3 regions of the Planococcus massiliensis genome follow, and region 3 is predicted to be linked to each of the others. Evidence: riboswitches for the same ligand, from Rfam matches in the RefSeq annotation. Region 3 holds a riboswitch; each other region holds the start of a gene.
The links. A riboswitch is a leader RNA that binds a small molecule or an ion and turns the genes downstream of it on or off. The one in region 3 is predicted to bind S-adenosylmethionine.
Positions count from the first base shown of each region.

Region 1: it holds a riboswitch for S-adenosylmethionine, as region 3 does, so the genes downstream of both, BN1080_RS13285 (transporter substrate-binding domain-containing protein) here and BN1080_RS03430 (O-acetylhomoserine aminocarboxypropyltransferase/cysteine synthase family protein) in region 3, are expected to answer to the same signal.
Region 2: it holds a riboswitch for S-adenosylmethionine, as region 3 does, so the genes downstream of both, BN1080_RS01835 (cyclase family protein) here and BN1080_RS03430 (O-acetylhomoserine aminocarboxypropyltransferase/cysteine synthase family protein) in region 3, are expected to answer to the same signal.

Region 1 covers NZ_CCXS01000001.1:2,658,445-2,662,738, reverse strand. The annotation lists gene BN1080_RS13295 (amino acid ABC transporter ATP-binding protein) at 1-607, opposite strand, end outside; gene BN1080_RS13290 (amino acid ABC transporter permease) at 623-1,306, opposite strand; gene BN1080_RS13285 (transporter substrate-binding domain-containing protein) at 1,367-2,215, opposite strand; SAM riboswitch class I at 2,346-2,454, opposite strand; gene BN1080_RS13280 (DUF4256 domain-containing protein) at 2,554-3,111, opposite strand; gene BN1080_RS17385 (NAD-dependent epimerase/dehydratase family protein) at 3,290-3,661, shown strand; gene BN1080_RS17380 (NAD-dependent epimerase/dehydratase family protein) at 3,658-4,294, shown strand, end outside.
Region 2 covers NZ_CCXS01000001.1:360,973-365,266, reverse strand. The annotation lists gene BN1080_RS01850 (hypothetical protein) at 1-179, shown strand, start outside; gene BN1080_RS01845 (hypothetical protein) at 247-480, opposite strand; gene BN1080_RS01840 (hypothetical protein) at 539-883, opposite strand; gene BN1080_RS01835 (cyclase family protein) at 1,019-1,765, opposite strand; SAM riboswitch class I at 1,861-1,962, opposite strand; gene BN1080_RS01830 (ABC transporter permease) at 2,033-3,244, opposite strand; gene BN1080_RS01825 (ABC transporter ATP-binding protein) at 3,237-4,169, opposite strand; gene BN1080_RS01820 (ABC transporter ATP-binding protein) at 4,192-4,294, opposite strand, start outside.
Region 3 covers NZ_CCXS01000001.1:674,228-678,521, forward strand. The annotation lists gene BN1080_RS03420 (methionine ABC transporter ATP-binding protein) at 1-599, opposite strand, end outside; SAM riboswitch class I at 729-844, opposite strand; gene BN1080_RS03425 (glycerol-3-phosphate acyltransferase) at 945-1,583, opposite strand; SAM riboswitch class I at 1,717-1,828, shown strand; gene BN1080_RS03430 (O-acetylhomoserine aminocarboxypropyltransferase/cysteine synthase family protein) at 1,931-3,220, shown strand; gene metX (homoserine O-acetyltransferase MetX) at 3,233-4,246, shown strand.

The DNA of each region.
Region 1 (4,294 bases), 2.0 Mb from region 3:
AATCCATCTCATGCGTTACGATAACCATGGTTTGTCCTTCTAACGCGAGCTCTTGGATGACCGTCAACACTTCGCCAACAAGTTCAGGATCTAATGCAGAAGTCGGTTCATCAAATAATAAGAGATCCGGTTTCAGTGCGAGAATCCGGGCAATCGCCGCCCGTTGCTTTTGGCCGCCCGACAATTGTTCCGGAAACTGGTTTTTATGTTCCAAAAGTCCAACTTTTTCCAGTAATCCTTCTGCTTCACGCACCAATTCCTGCTTGTTCCGTTTTTGCACGACAAGCGGTGCTTCAATAATATTGTCAATCACGGTTTTATGCGGAAATAAATGAAAATGCTGAAAGACCATACCAGAAAATTGGCGAACATCAACTTTTTGCTTTTTACTTGGTGTTTTCCCAGTGAATGAAACATGGACATTATTGATTTGAAGTGAACCGCCTGAAGGCGTTTCTAAGAGATTCAGGCATCTCAGTAAGGTTGTTTTGCCAGAACCGGATGGGCCAATGATGCTGACAACTTCGCCTTTTTTTATTTCCAATGAAATGGATTTCAAGACTTCTACCTGTTTGAATTGCTTGCTTAAATTTTCAACTTTGATCAATTTGGAAACCTCCTATCATGCAGTGACATAGCGATTTGCTTTTTTCTCTAAATAATCTTGAAGTAAGGTGACGAGGATGCAAATGGACCAGTAAATGAGTGCCACGAGAATATATAAGGTTAGGCTTTCATAAGTTTGCCCGACCACCACTTTAGCGCGGTAGAACATTTCAGAAACAGTGATGACCATCGCTAGCGAAGTTCCTTTGATGATATCCATGAAAGTGCTCGATAGTGGAGGCAAAGCAATGCGCGTTGCCTGCGGCAAAATGATGCGCGTCATAGTTTGCCAATAGCTCATTCGAAGCGTCTCAGCAGCTTCCCATTGTCCTTTCGATACAGAAGAAATGGCAGAACGGATAATTTCGGCCGTATAGGCAGAAAAATGAATACTGATGCCGATAATGGCAGCAGTAAGCGGCTGCATTTCAATGCCGATCATGGGAAAGCCGAAATACAGGATAAACAGCATCACCAAAAGCGGAGTGCCGCGCATAAAGGAGATAAAAAGCCGGGCTGGGAGAGACAGTCCGATAAAGCGGTTCATTCGGGCAAGGGCTACAAATAAACCGAGGATCAAAGCAAATACTAGGCTGACCAGTGCAATCAAGATGGTTTGCCAAGCTCCTTCCAGAATAAAAGGAAGAGAATCAATTGCGATTTCTACATTAAAAAGATATTTCCATTTAAAGTCGGCCATTGGAAGACTCCTTTACTTAGTATCTAGAAAAGAGGAATCCAAGGATTCCTCAAAAAATGTTTATTCTTCTTCAAGCGGCTGTGTTACATCAGCACCAAGAAATTTAGTTGAAATTTCTTTCAATGTGCCATCAGCAAGAAGCTCCTCAATAGCACCGTCAAGTTTTCCTTTCAGCTCCGGGCTATCTTTCGGCATTACGATAGCACTGCTGCTGAATGAGAATCTAACATCTTCAGCCAGTTTCAATCCCGGTTTATCAAACTGTTCAAGTGAGCGCAACAAGACAAGATAGTCATTTAGCGTAGCATCGACGCGGCCGCTGACGATTTCTGGAAGCACCGTGTCAGAGCCTGTGTAGACAATCACTTCAGCCCCTTGTTCTTGAGCAAATTTTGAGTAATTGCTGGTCGCGGACCCCCCGACTTTTTTGCCTTTCAAATCTTCTACTGATTCAATGCCGGAGTTGTCACTTTCACGGACAATGGCTGAACCATATGAATGCTTGACTGGAATCGTGAAATCAAATATCTCTTTGCGTTCGTCGGTAATCGAAAAATCATTCGCGGCAATATCAATTTGGCCATTGCGAAGAGCTGGCAGCAATCCGTCAAATTCCATTTCTTTGAATTCAACTTCCAATCCAAGCTTTTCTCCTAAGGCACGAGCAAGTTCTACATCATATCCTGTTAATTCTTTTGTTTCTTCATCGTGATAGGTAATCGGGTAGTAAAGCCCTTCTGTGCCGACAACGATTTTGCCTGCTTCTTCAATTCGATCCCAAGTGTTCTGTTCCTTGTTTTCTGTTGAAGCATTCACTTCATTTGAAGATTCATTGCTGCTGCATGCAGTTAGAAATAAACCGATTACTGTAATTGCGACGAGCCATAAAAGCTGTTTGGTGTTTTTCATGTCTTTGCACCTTCCTTTTCTATTGGTTTACTTGGTTTTAAGTTAATAGAATTTTCCAGATATGAGGGCAAACAAAAAGCCTCTTCTATAAGAAGAGGCAGGCATGCGACATCACATTGATATTCTGCTCTTCTTATCTCTCAAGCTAATCAAAGCTTGTTGGATTTGGCACAGTGCTCTAAAGTGAGCCCGCTGCCGAGGTTTCGTAGGGCCAATCCCTCCACCTCTCATGATAAGAACAAATTGCTATTAAACTATGTTGACAACTGTATCATCATTATATTTTACCGTCAACACAAAATTCTGATAAACCTCATCTTATTTTTTATTAGAAGTTGTTAAACGTTCAACGATCCCCTGAATCCCCTAGCGGCATAATACGAATCCGCTCCGTTATGATACAGAAACACTTGCCCGTAGCGGAAATCACAGAAAAGGGCGCCGCCGCGATTTCTGATTTCAGCAGGAGTCTGCACCCAGCTCGATGTCTTCATATCAAATTTCCCTAGCGTCTGAAGCTTTCGGTACTGCTCTTCCGTCAGCAATTCAATGCCCATGTCCGCCGCCATGCCGACCGCGTTGTTTTCAGGCTTGTTTTTCTTACGCGATTCCAATGCTTCCGGGTCATAGCAGACGCTTCTTCGGCCAGTCGGGCTTTCTGCGGAGCAATCAAAGAAAATGAATTCATCTGCTGCAGCGTCATAATCCACGACATCCGGTTCGCCGTCAGTCCGTTCCATTTCATGGAGCGACCATAATTTGTCTTCATTCGCTTCCAGTTTGTCCTGGATTTTGGCCCATTCGAAATTTTCGTGGCGGGTGATGTTTTTCTCGAACCGCTCTTTTAACGTGTTGAGAAATGCTTCGCGTTGTTCGGGTGATAATTGCTTGCTCATGCTAATTCCTCCTTTAATGGGTTTTGCTATTGTTGGTTTTAGTATATAAGAAAGCAGCAGGGTTTTGGAGAGGTGCATCTATTTTATTTTCAGTAGAGGATTGTCTGGAGCTTTTGCAGAATAAAAGAAGCAGGAAAGCAGATCGTTTTTCATTCAGTAAATTGAAGGAGGAGTGTACGTGAATATCTTGATCCTTGGAGGCACCCGCTTTATGGGGCGATTTCTGACCGAGGCGGCTCTCAGCAGCGGCCATGAAGTGACCTTATTCAATAGAGGGAAAGCGAATCCGGATTTGTTTCCAGAAGTGGAGAAATTGATCGGCGACCGGTACGGGGATTTACAAGCGTTGAAGGGGCGGAGATGGGACGCCGTTATTGACACATCCGGCTATCTTCCATGGTCCGTTCAGGAATCTGCGGAACTGCTGGCAAAATCCGTAGGACATTACACATTCATTTCAAGCGCATCGGTTTACATCGATTTAGAATCTCCGGGGATAAATGAAGAACACGCAGTCGGCCGGCTTTCAGCGGAAAGCTGGGAGAATTGAAAACAAAAGAGGCGGAAGTTGCCATCAATGAACATTACGGTGAGTTGAAATTTTTGTGTGAACAAGAAGTGGAACGTGCATTTCCGGAAGGTGCCCTGAATATCCGGCCGGGACTTATTGTCGGCCCTCATGATTTCACGGACCGTTTTACGTACTGGGTTAACCGCGTAGCAAAAGGCGGTGAGGTGTTGGCGCCTGGACGGCGAGACAAGGAAATCCAGTTTATCGACGTCCGGGATTTGGCAGAATGGATCCTCCGGCTGGTCGAAGAACAACGGACAGGCACATTTAATGCGACCGGCCCCGACTCCACACTGACGATGGAGAAATTTTTGGAGGAATGCAACTCAACTCTTGAGAACGATGCGGATTTTGTTTGGGTGGATGAGCAATTTCTGTTGGGCCACAAAGTGGAAGGGTGGTCCGAATTGCCGCTGTGGATTCCAGACAGCATGTACATGAATGGCTTTCTTGGAGTGGATATCCAAAAAGCTTTACAGGCCGGATTAAGGTTCCGCCCGCTCACTGAGACCATTCGGGCCATCCGCGAATGGGAAATGACAAGGGAAACGGCTGAACGAAAAGCGGGGATGGATCCGGAAAAAGAGCAAGCCGTGCTGAAAGACTGGCAGC
Region 2 (4,294 bases), 310 kb from region 3:
ATTTTGATTTTCAAAGTTTAAGTGTCCGTTTGTGGCATGGCGGCGAAGAAACAGCGGTTGAAGTCGAAGATCTGGCATTTACTTTGCCTGATACAACGGGCGATTACTTAATCGAAGTGAACCTCCGGACCGACCGCGGAAGCGCGCAGTATGCCGGGAAACTGTCGATTTATGACTAACATCCAAAAAGAAACGCCTGACAGCAATGTGTCAGGCGTTTTCATACAAATTTTATTTTCACTCGAATCACTCTTCCGGGAAATCCAAAATCTTAATCGTCTTGAATCCCAGTATAATTTTAAAGTTAAGGCCCCAGTTGGCGGTGATGATTTCCAGGTCGGCATCTGTGACAGCAAACTGGAGGACGATGTCGTTCTCGTAGTCAATGACGACATAGGCATTGGCGTTTGAAAAAATCTTATAGGATTTGTGTGCAATGAATGTCCAGCCGTGCTTTAAACCATGGCTCTTGTTTCCCATCCCGTCACCCCTTTTCGTTTGTTATGGAATATGGAAACATTTTTGTCCAGCTAAAAAATCAAATTGAAATCGCAGCTGTTTTATATGCATCATCAATCAATGCAAAGATATAGGCAGAATTCATGGATTTTGCAGCTACTTCTTTGCTGATTCCTTTTGCTCCATTTTTTCGGATTTCATAATAATCGAAGATCGATTCAAAATCACCGAAAGTAATACGTCTTTCATTCTTCAGACTTACACTCGGCGTATTTGTTTTGGCATTAGCGACTATAATGTAATCAGCATTTCTTGATACAGAAAACCATTTAGGTATTCGTTTATTTTGCGGCGTTGTAGGGATTTCAAATGACCTGCTGTTTGCCTTCGTTAAAATGTACTGCCAAGTCTCACTCGGATTCATCTATGAAACCCCTCCTATGTTTCAGAATAATCTTATTATAATTGAAAACATTAGAAGATGTAAGAGCGCTTTCATTTGTCCAGATTCAAAAACAGACAGCATGGATACACTGTCTGTTGTCAAAGATTCTATTTCTTACGGCAAGATTGCAAACGAACGCACCGGAAAGCCGGAAGCTTTGTCTGCTTTCGGGACGATATTGAAAATTACGGCCCCTTTCGCCGGCAGCTGGTCGAGATTCGCGAGCAGCTCGACTTGATACGTGTCTTGGTCAAGTACATAATATTCTCCGAGTAAAGCACCGTTTTTGCGATAGTCGATGGCGGAGTCAGTGTCGAAGGTTTCATGGCCGACTGCCCGTACGCCCCGTTGTTCAAAAAGGAATTTCAATGCGTCAACGGACCAGCCGGGTGCATGGCTATTGCCTTCTTCGTCTTTATTGTCGAAGGCTTCCTTGTCCGGCCAGCGTTTGCTCCAATCCGTGCGCAGCGCGACGAACGTGTCGGCTTCGATTTTGCCGTGTTCGGCTTCGAACGCTTCAATGCCATCAACCCCTAACGTATAGTCAGGGTCTGCTTCTGCTTCTTTCGATTTGTCGATGACGACGAGTGGAAGAACGAGTTCCTTCAGCCCCAGTTCGTGAAGATAGCGGGCATCGCGGACAAAATGGATTGGTGCATCAAGATGCGTTCCGTATTGCCCGGGAAATGTAAAGCGCTGGGCAAAGAAGCCGTCGTCGTGATTGAAAAGCGTATCGAATTTTGCATCTTCAAATGCTGAGAAATGTGGCGAGTCGGGTCCGAACGCGTGAGTCAAGTCGACCCAGGTCTTCTGTTTCAGCAAATTGATGGCTTCGATCGTTTCGAGTGTTTTGATGGGCATGGTAGATTCCTCCTTGGGGTTTGTGGATAGAGGGCAACTAAAAACCCTCTTCCTGGATTAAGAAGAGGGTTTGGCAGATGAAGGTCAAAGTTCTCTTCTTATCTTCAAGCTTGAACGCTTTTGGAATTAGCACAGTACTTTGCAGTCTGTTGCTGAGGCTTCATAGGGCCAAATCCCTCCACCTCTCTTGATAAGAAAGTATATTCAATTAGTTATCCATAATCCTACAATCGGCCAAGTGAAAAGTCAATCTATTTCGAATTCTTTTTAAGCGCGAATCCATTTCCAGATTTCGCCCGGTGTTGCGTTCTTGCCGTACATGAGAATTCCGGTCTTGAAAACTTTTCCGGCAAGCTTCATGAAGACCCAGACACTGATGGCAAGAATGGCGACAGCGATGCCGATTTCCACCCATGGCCATTCTTCAAGGAGCGATAGGCGCAAGATCAAGACTCCCGGTGATGTGAACGGGATGTAGCTTCCGAGCTGTGCCCAGAATCCGCTCGGGTCGCTGAATACCGGACCGATGAACAGGAACGGACTGAACGGCAGCATCATGACAAGGCCCTGGAAGTTTCCGGCGGTCGAGATGTCGGCCATGGTGGCGCCGATGCCGACAAACAGTGCAGCATACAAGAGATAGCCGAGCACTGCAATCAACAGCAAGACGGCCAGTTCCGGCACGAGCAAGTATTCCATGATTGGCATATCAATTTTCCACAGCAGCACCGGCAGGATGATCGTGATATAGACGATCAGCTGGATAATGCCGAGGACGAAATAGCCAATGATCTTGCCTTGCATCAAATCAGCCGGCGTCAAAGACGACAAGATGATTTCGGCGATTTTGTCTTTCTTCTCCTGAGACGCGCTTTGGAAAATCGCCATACCCGTGAAGACGATCGACAGCATGACGACAGCGGCGAAAGCGCCTGGAATGATTCGTTCGAGCATCCCTTCGCTGAACAGTCCGCCTTCTTCCGCTTCAACGGAAGCGTCTTCAAAGACGATGCCCTGCGCGACCATTCCCGCTTCTTCCGGCGTCAATCCAAGCTGTTCGATCTGCATCATCTGCAGCGGACCGCTCAGCACTTGGACTTCCTCCATGAAACCGGAATCGGTCTCTTCGTTTGTATAGACCGTGACTTTGCCGTTTTCAACCGACTGTTCGTTGATAAAGACGTATGCGGCATCTTCTTCTTCTGCTTCAAGCGCCGCTTCCGCTTCCGATTCGGCGATTTGCGTTTCTTCCAGCTGCCATTCGGTTGAAGCTGCAGCGGCTTCCAATTGTTCGTAGACTCCAAGCTCGTCGTTGACGTAGACTTTCGTTGCGGCCGGTTCGTCGTCTGAACGGAACAGGTCCGGCAGCAAGAAGAAGGCCAGGAAAATGATTGGTGTCAGAAACAAGCCGATGATGAACGATTTGCTTTTCATATTGCGTTTGATTTCCCATTTGGCGACTTTCATCGTGTTACGCATGTGCTTCACCCGCTTCCTTCAAAAGATTCTTGTCAGTGGCGATGTCGATGAAGATTTCGTGCAGCGAGATGCGGTCGATCGACAGTTCTTGGATGTCTAGTTCCGCCGGCAGATTCTTCAGCCAGACGGCCGGCTGTACATTCCGTGACAGATACAGCACCGCGATTTCCCCGTTCTGTTCGACCCGCTCCACTTCCGGCAAGCCTTCGAGCAGGCTCCGGCTGTTCACGCCGTTGATCGTGCATTTGAAATTGGCGTATTCCCTTTTCACTTCGCTGAGCGTCCCGTAGATTACTTTCGTTCCACGATGGATTAAAAACAGACGGTCAGCCATTTCTTCGACCAGATTCATCTGGTGCGAAGACAAGAGAATTGCTGTGCCTCCTTCAGCGAGCGAGCGAATCTCTTCCTTGAACAGCTCCTGGCTGACCGGGTCAAGCCCTGAAAACGGCTCATCGAGGATCAGAAGCTCCGGTTCATGGAGAATCGATGCGATAAACTGCACTTTCTGGCCCATCCCTTTTGACAGTTCTTCCACGGCGACTTTGTCTTTTCCTTCAAGCCCGAACTTTTTTAAATACTCGAGTGCGCGTTCTTTTGCGCGGTTTTTCGGATAGTCTTTCAACTCTGCGAGATACAGGAGGATGTCCATGACGTTGACGTTTTTATAAAGACCGCGCTCTTCCGGCAAATAGCCGATTTTATTGCGCGGGATTTCTTTATTTTTGCTGTTGTGGAATGTGATTGACCCCGCGTCCGGGTACATGATGCCCATGATGTTGCGGATCGTCGTCGATTTGCCGGCCCCGTTCGGTCCGAGCAGCGCCATGATTTCCCCTTTTTTCACTTCAAATGAGATGTTTCGGATGATCTGTTTGTCTTTGAATGATTTGCCTAAACCTTCTACGGCGAGCATCGTCTCCATGTTCTTCATCCTTTCGGGATTGTTATTTCAGCAGCAGGCTGATGATGTCTTCCAATTCCAGTGCTTGGTCATCGAGGACCTGTATGTTTTGCGCCACGATAAACTGTTCTGTTGCGTCAGGGTTC
Region 3 (4,294 bases):
TCATGAGTGATTAATAATATCGTGATATTGTATTCGCGGTTGATGCGCCGCAGCAAGTCCAAAATCGCCTGGGTCGTCTGGGGATCAAGGGCGGATGTAGCTTCATCGCAAAGGAGGACGGAAGGGTTGGTCGCTAATGCCCGAGCAATCCCGATTCGCTGCTTCTGTCCGCCGGATAGCTGATCCGGATATTTTTCCGCCTGATCCGCCAAGCCGACAAATTCAAGCAGGCTTTTCACTTGTTCTTTAATTTGGTTTTTCGGCGTTTTTGCCAAAATCAGCGGCATCGCGACATTATGGAATACCGTTTTTGAATTCAATAGATTGAAATGCTGGAAAATCATCCCGATGTCTTTTCGGGTATCGCGGATTTCTTTGCTGGTAAGGGTGGAAATGTCTTTGCCGTGGATGAGCACCCGTCCGTTTGTGGGGCGTTCCAGTAAATTGACTGTGCGGATAAGCGAACTCTTGCCCGCGCCGCTAAAGCCGATCACGCCGTATATTTCGCCGGTTTCAACAGTTAAATCGATGCCGTTCAATGCGTGGATTTCCTGTTTCCCGGAATGGTAGGTTTTTGTAACCCCCTCAAATTGAATCATTCAAATAGCCTCCTCATGCTGTTGCTGTGTAAATCGAAATCATACAAATCTGCAAAGAATAAAACAAAAAGAGCCCTCTTTTTTCCTGTCCATAAGAAAAAAGAGGGCTCCGTACTGAAACCATCTCAATTCTCATCTTCCAAATGCACATATATGCATTTGCAGGAATTAGCACAGTTTTCGCTAAAAGCGAATCCGCTGCCGAAACGTCATAGGGCCTGTCCCTCGGTTTCTCTGGATAAGAAAGTGATGTATCTATTCGATTTGTAATTCTCACTTTAGTGCGTCAACGCAGAAAAGTCAAGAAACTTTTTAAAAATAATTTAAAATTTAAAAAGCCGGCCATTAAACCGGCCCGGCTTTCTTGCGGAAGACAGAAGAAACTTTGCTTTCTGTTCCGTTTTTGATTCGTTTAATGTTTTCGATGTGTTTCCAGAAAGCCATGGCAAAAAGTCCGAAGGCTGTGAGAAGCGGCCAAATGCCGTCTGCTGGAAAATAGGCGATGGCGAACAGCATGCCATACAGGACGAGAACGCCAACGACCAAATAATCTGTTGCTAAAGCGCAAGCGACCAGCAGCAATCCGCCGGCAAGCCCCAGTTTCCAATCCAGTGCAAGCATGACGCCAATAATGGACGCAGTGCCTTTTCCGCCGTCAAAGTTCATATAGAACGGGAAGTTGTGGCCGATGACGACAGCCGCGCTCATAACAAACAGCAATGTCCAGGCCAATTCGCCAGATAAATTGAACTGATTTAATAGAATCTTTAACCCCAAGACAGCGGCGATTCCTTTGGAAATGTCGATCAAAGCGACAAGTGCGCCGAATTTCCAACCGAGAACAATTGCCGCGTTGGAAGCGCCGGAGTTTTTTACGCCTTCTTTTTTGACATTGATCCCTGAAATCAGCTGTGCGATGGAGGATCCGTGGAGTGAACCAATTAAATAACCAATTATAAGAGTGCAGGTAAACCAAAGAATCATCTCATCATCTCCTCTATAAAGTATTAAACGTTTAAAGAGAAGTGGAGGTTTCAAAATTTTTTGAATTATCCGCTTGACAAATGTAGACGATGTTTTTATACTGCTAAACAAGATGAAAAACTAAATCTGAATACTCTTATCAAGAGAGGCGGAGGGAATAGGCCCTATGATGCCCGGCAACCACCAAGCAATTGCTTGGAAAGGTGCTAAATCCTACAGATCGGCAACGGTCTGGCAGATGAGAGGAGGTATTTCCGTATATGACGGCCCTCTTCTTAACGAAGAGGGCTTTTTTCTATTCCCTCCTCGTCTTCGGTTTTCATCAATAAAAACTAGGAGGAATAAAAATGACAAATTTCAAACCCGAAACGCTTTTATTGCACGGCGGACAGGAACCCGATCCAACGACAGGCGCGAGAGGCGTAGCCATCCACAAAACCACTTCTTATGTATTCAAAAGTTCAGAGCATGCCCAAAATCTCTTCGGTTTAAAAGAAACCGGAAATATCTATTCGCGCATTATGAATCCGACGGTAGACGTTTTTGAACAGCGCGTCGCTTTGCTGGAAGGGGGGACAGCAGCTGTTGCCTTGTCTTCCGGGATGGCGGCCATTGCATTTTCTATTTTAAACGTCGCTGAGGCGGGCGATGAAATTTTGGCTGACAGCAATCTATACGGCGGTACGGTAAGCTTATTCTCCAACACACTTCCGCGCTACGGCATCAAAGTGAAATTTGCGGATGGAACAGATCCGGAAAACTTCCGTGCAGCCATCACGGATAAAACCAAAGCGATCTTCGGTGAAATTATCGGAAACCCAAGCTTGAATGTATTTGATGTGGAAAAAGTGGCGGAAATCGCCCACGAAAACCAAATTCCTTTATTGATCGACAATACGTTCGCTTCTCCGTACGGCAGCAATCCGATCGCTTTTGGTGCAGATGTCGTCATCCATTCCGCGACGAAATGGATTGGCGGCCATGGAACGACCATTGGCGGGGTTGTGGTAGACGGCGGAAAGTTCAACTGGAACAATCCGAAATTCCCGAATTACACGGAGCCGGATGAAAGCTACCATGGCATCCGCTACGGCATTGATGCAGAAGGCGCTTCATTTGCGACGAAGCTGCGTGTCCAATTGCTGCGCGATTTCGGTCCTTCACTAAGCCCGGAAAGCGCCCACGCTTTCTTGCAGGGACTTGAAACCCTGCATTTGCGAATTCCGCGCCATAATAGCAATGCACGGGTAGTTGCCGAATATCTTCAGCAGCATCCACAAGTCGAATGGGTTAATTACATCGGCTTTGAAAATCATCCATCCCATCAGCTGGCGAAAAAATATCTGAAAGACGGCTATGGTTCAATCGTGAGTTTCGGAGTCAAAGGCGGCCGTGAAGCCGGTCGCAAAGTGATTGATGGCGTCGGATTGTGGTCGCATGTAGCAAACGTCGGCGATGCGAAATCGCTGATAATCCATCCGGCATCTACTACCCACCAGCAATTGAACAAAGAAGAATTGGAGGGGGCAGGGGTCACAGAAGAATTGATCCGCTTGTCGGTCGGGCTTGAAGATCCGGAAGATTTAATCGCTGATCTGGAGCAGGCCATTAAATCGGCAGTGCTTGAAAACGTCTAGGAGGGGAAACGGATGACCAGTGTATCCATCGGCAATTTGGTTCTTGAATCTGGAGAAGTCTTGGAAAATGCAGAGCTTGCCTTTGAACGAACCGGCAACGAAGGCGGTCCTGTTGTTCTCGTTTGCCATGCGTTGACGGGAGATCAGCATGCAGTAGGGACCGCAGATCTTCCAGGCTGGTGGTCCGGATTGATCGGATCAGGAAATGCCGTGGACACCAATGTTTTCCAAGTCATCACGTTCAATGTGCTAGGGGGCTGCAACGGCTCTACCGGCCCCTTGTCCACCAATCCCAAAACAGGGAAGGCTTATCGTTCCGCTTTCCCGGCGATTACGATAAAAGACATGGTCCAAGCGGAATATCAAGCGTTGAAAGAACTCGGGATTTCACATTTGGCTGCAGTTATTGGAGGCTCGCTTGGCGGCATGAAAACCTTGGAATGGGGAAGATCCCATCCGGAATTTGTGGACATTATTTTTCCGCTTGCGGTAACCCCCTATTATAGTGCCTACGGCATCGCCTTCAATTACATCGGCATTCAAGCGATTGAAAACGATCCGCATTTTAAGAACGGCTATTATAGACAGTCATCTGATATAAAAGGCTTTGAAGTGGCGAGAATGGCCGGAATGGTGACATACCGCAGCAGCGAAATGTTCAATCAGCGCTTTGGCCGAAAACCTTTTGGGCACGTCTATGACGTAGAATCCTACTTGGGGTATCAAGGGCAGAAACTGGCGAACCGCTTTGATGCCAATAGTTATTTGACGCTCTTAAAAGCGATGAACACCCATGATATAGGCGATGGAATTCTGGATGTGGAAATTTTTGCGCTATCGTTTACGCACGATTTTCTTTATCCGAGTGAATTGATGGTTCCATGGCTGGAATCTCAGCCTCGGGCCGCTTGGGAAATCATCGAAACAAAGTTTGGACATGATGGATTTCTGGTGGAATTTGAAAAATGGAGCGGCTTTATCAGAAAAAAACTTGAATATGCAATCATGTCTAAATTATCAACCTGATTAATTTTGACAGACGAAAGACAGAGAAGCTTTTCCAGCTTCTCTGTC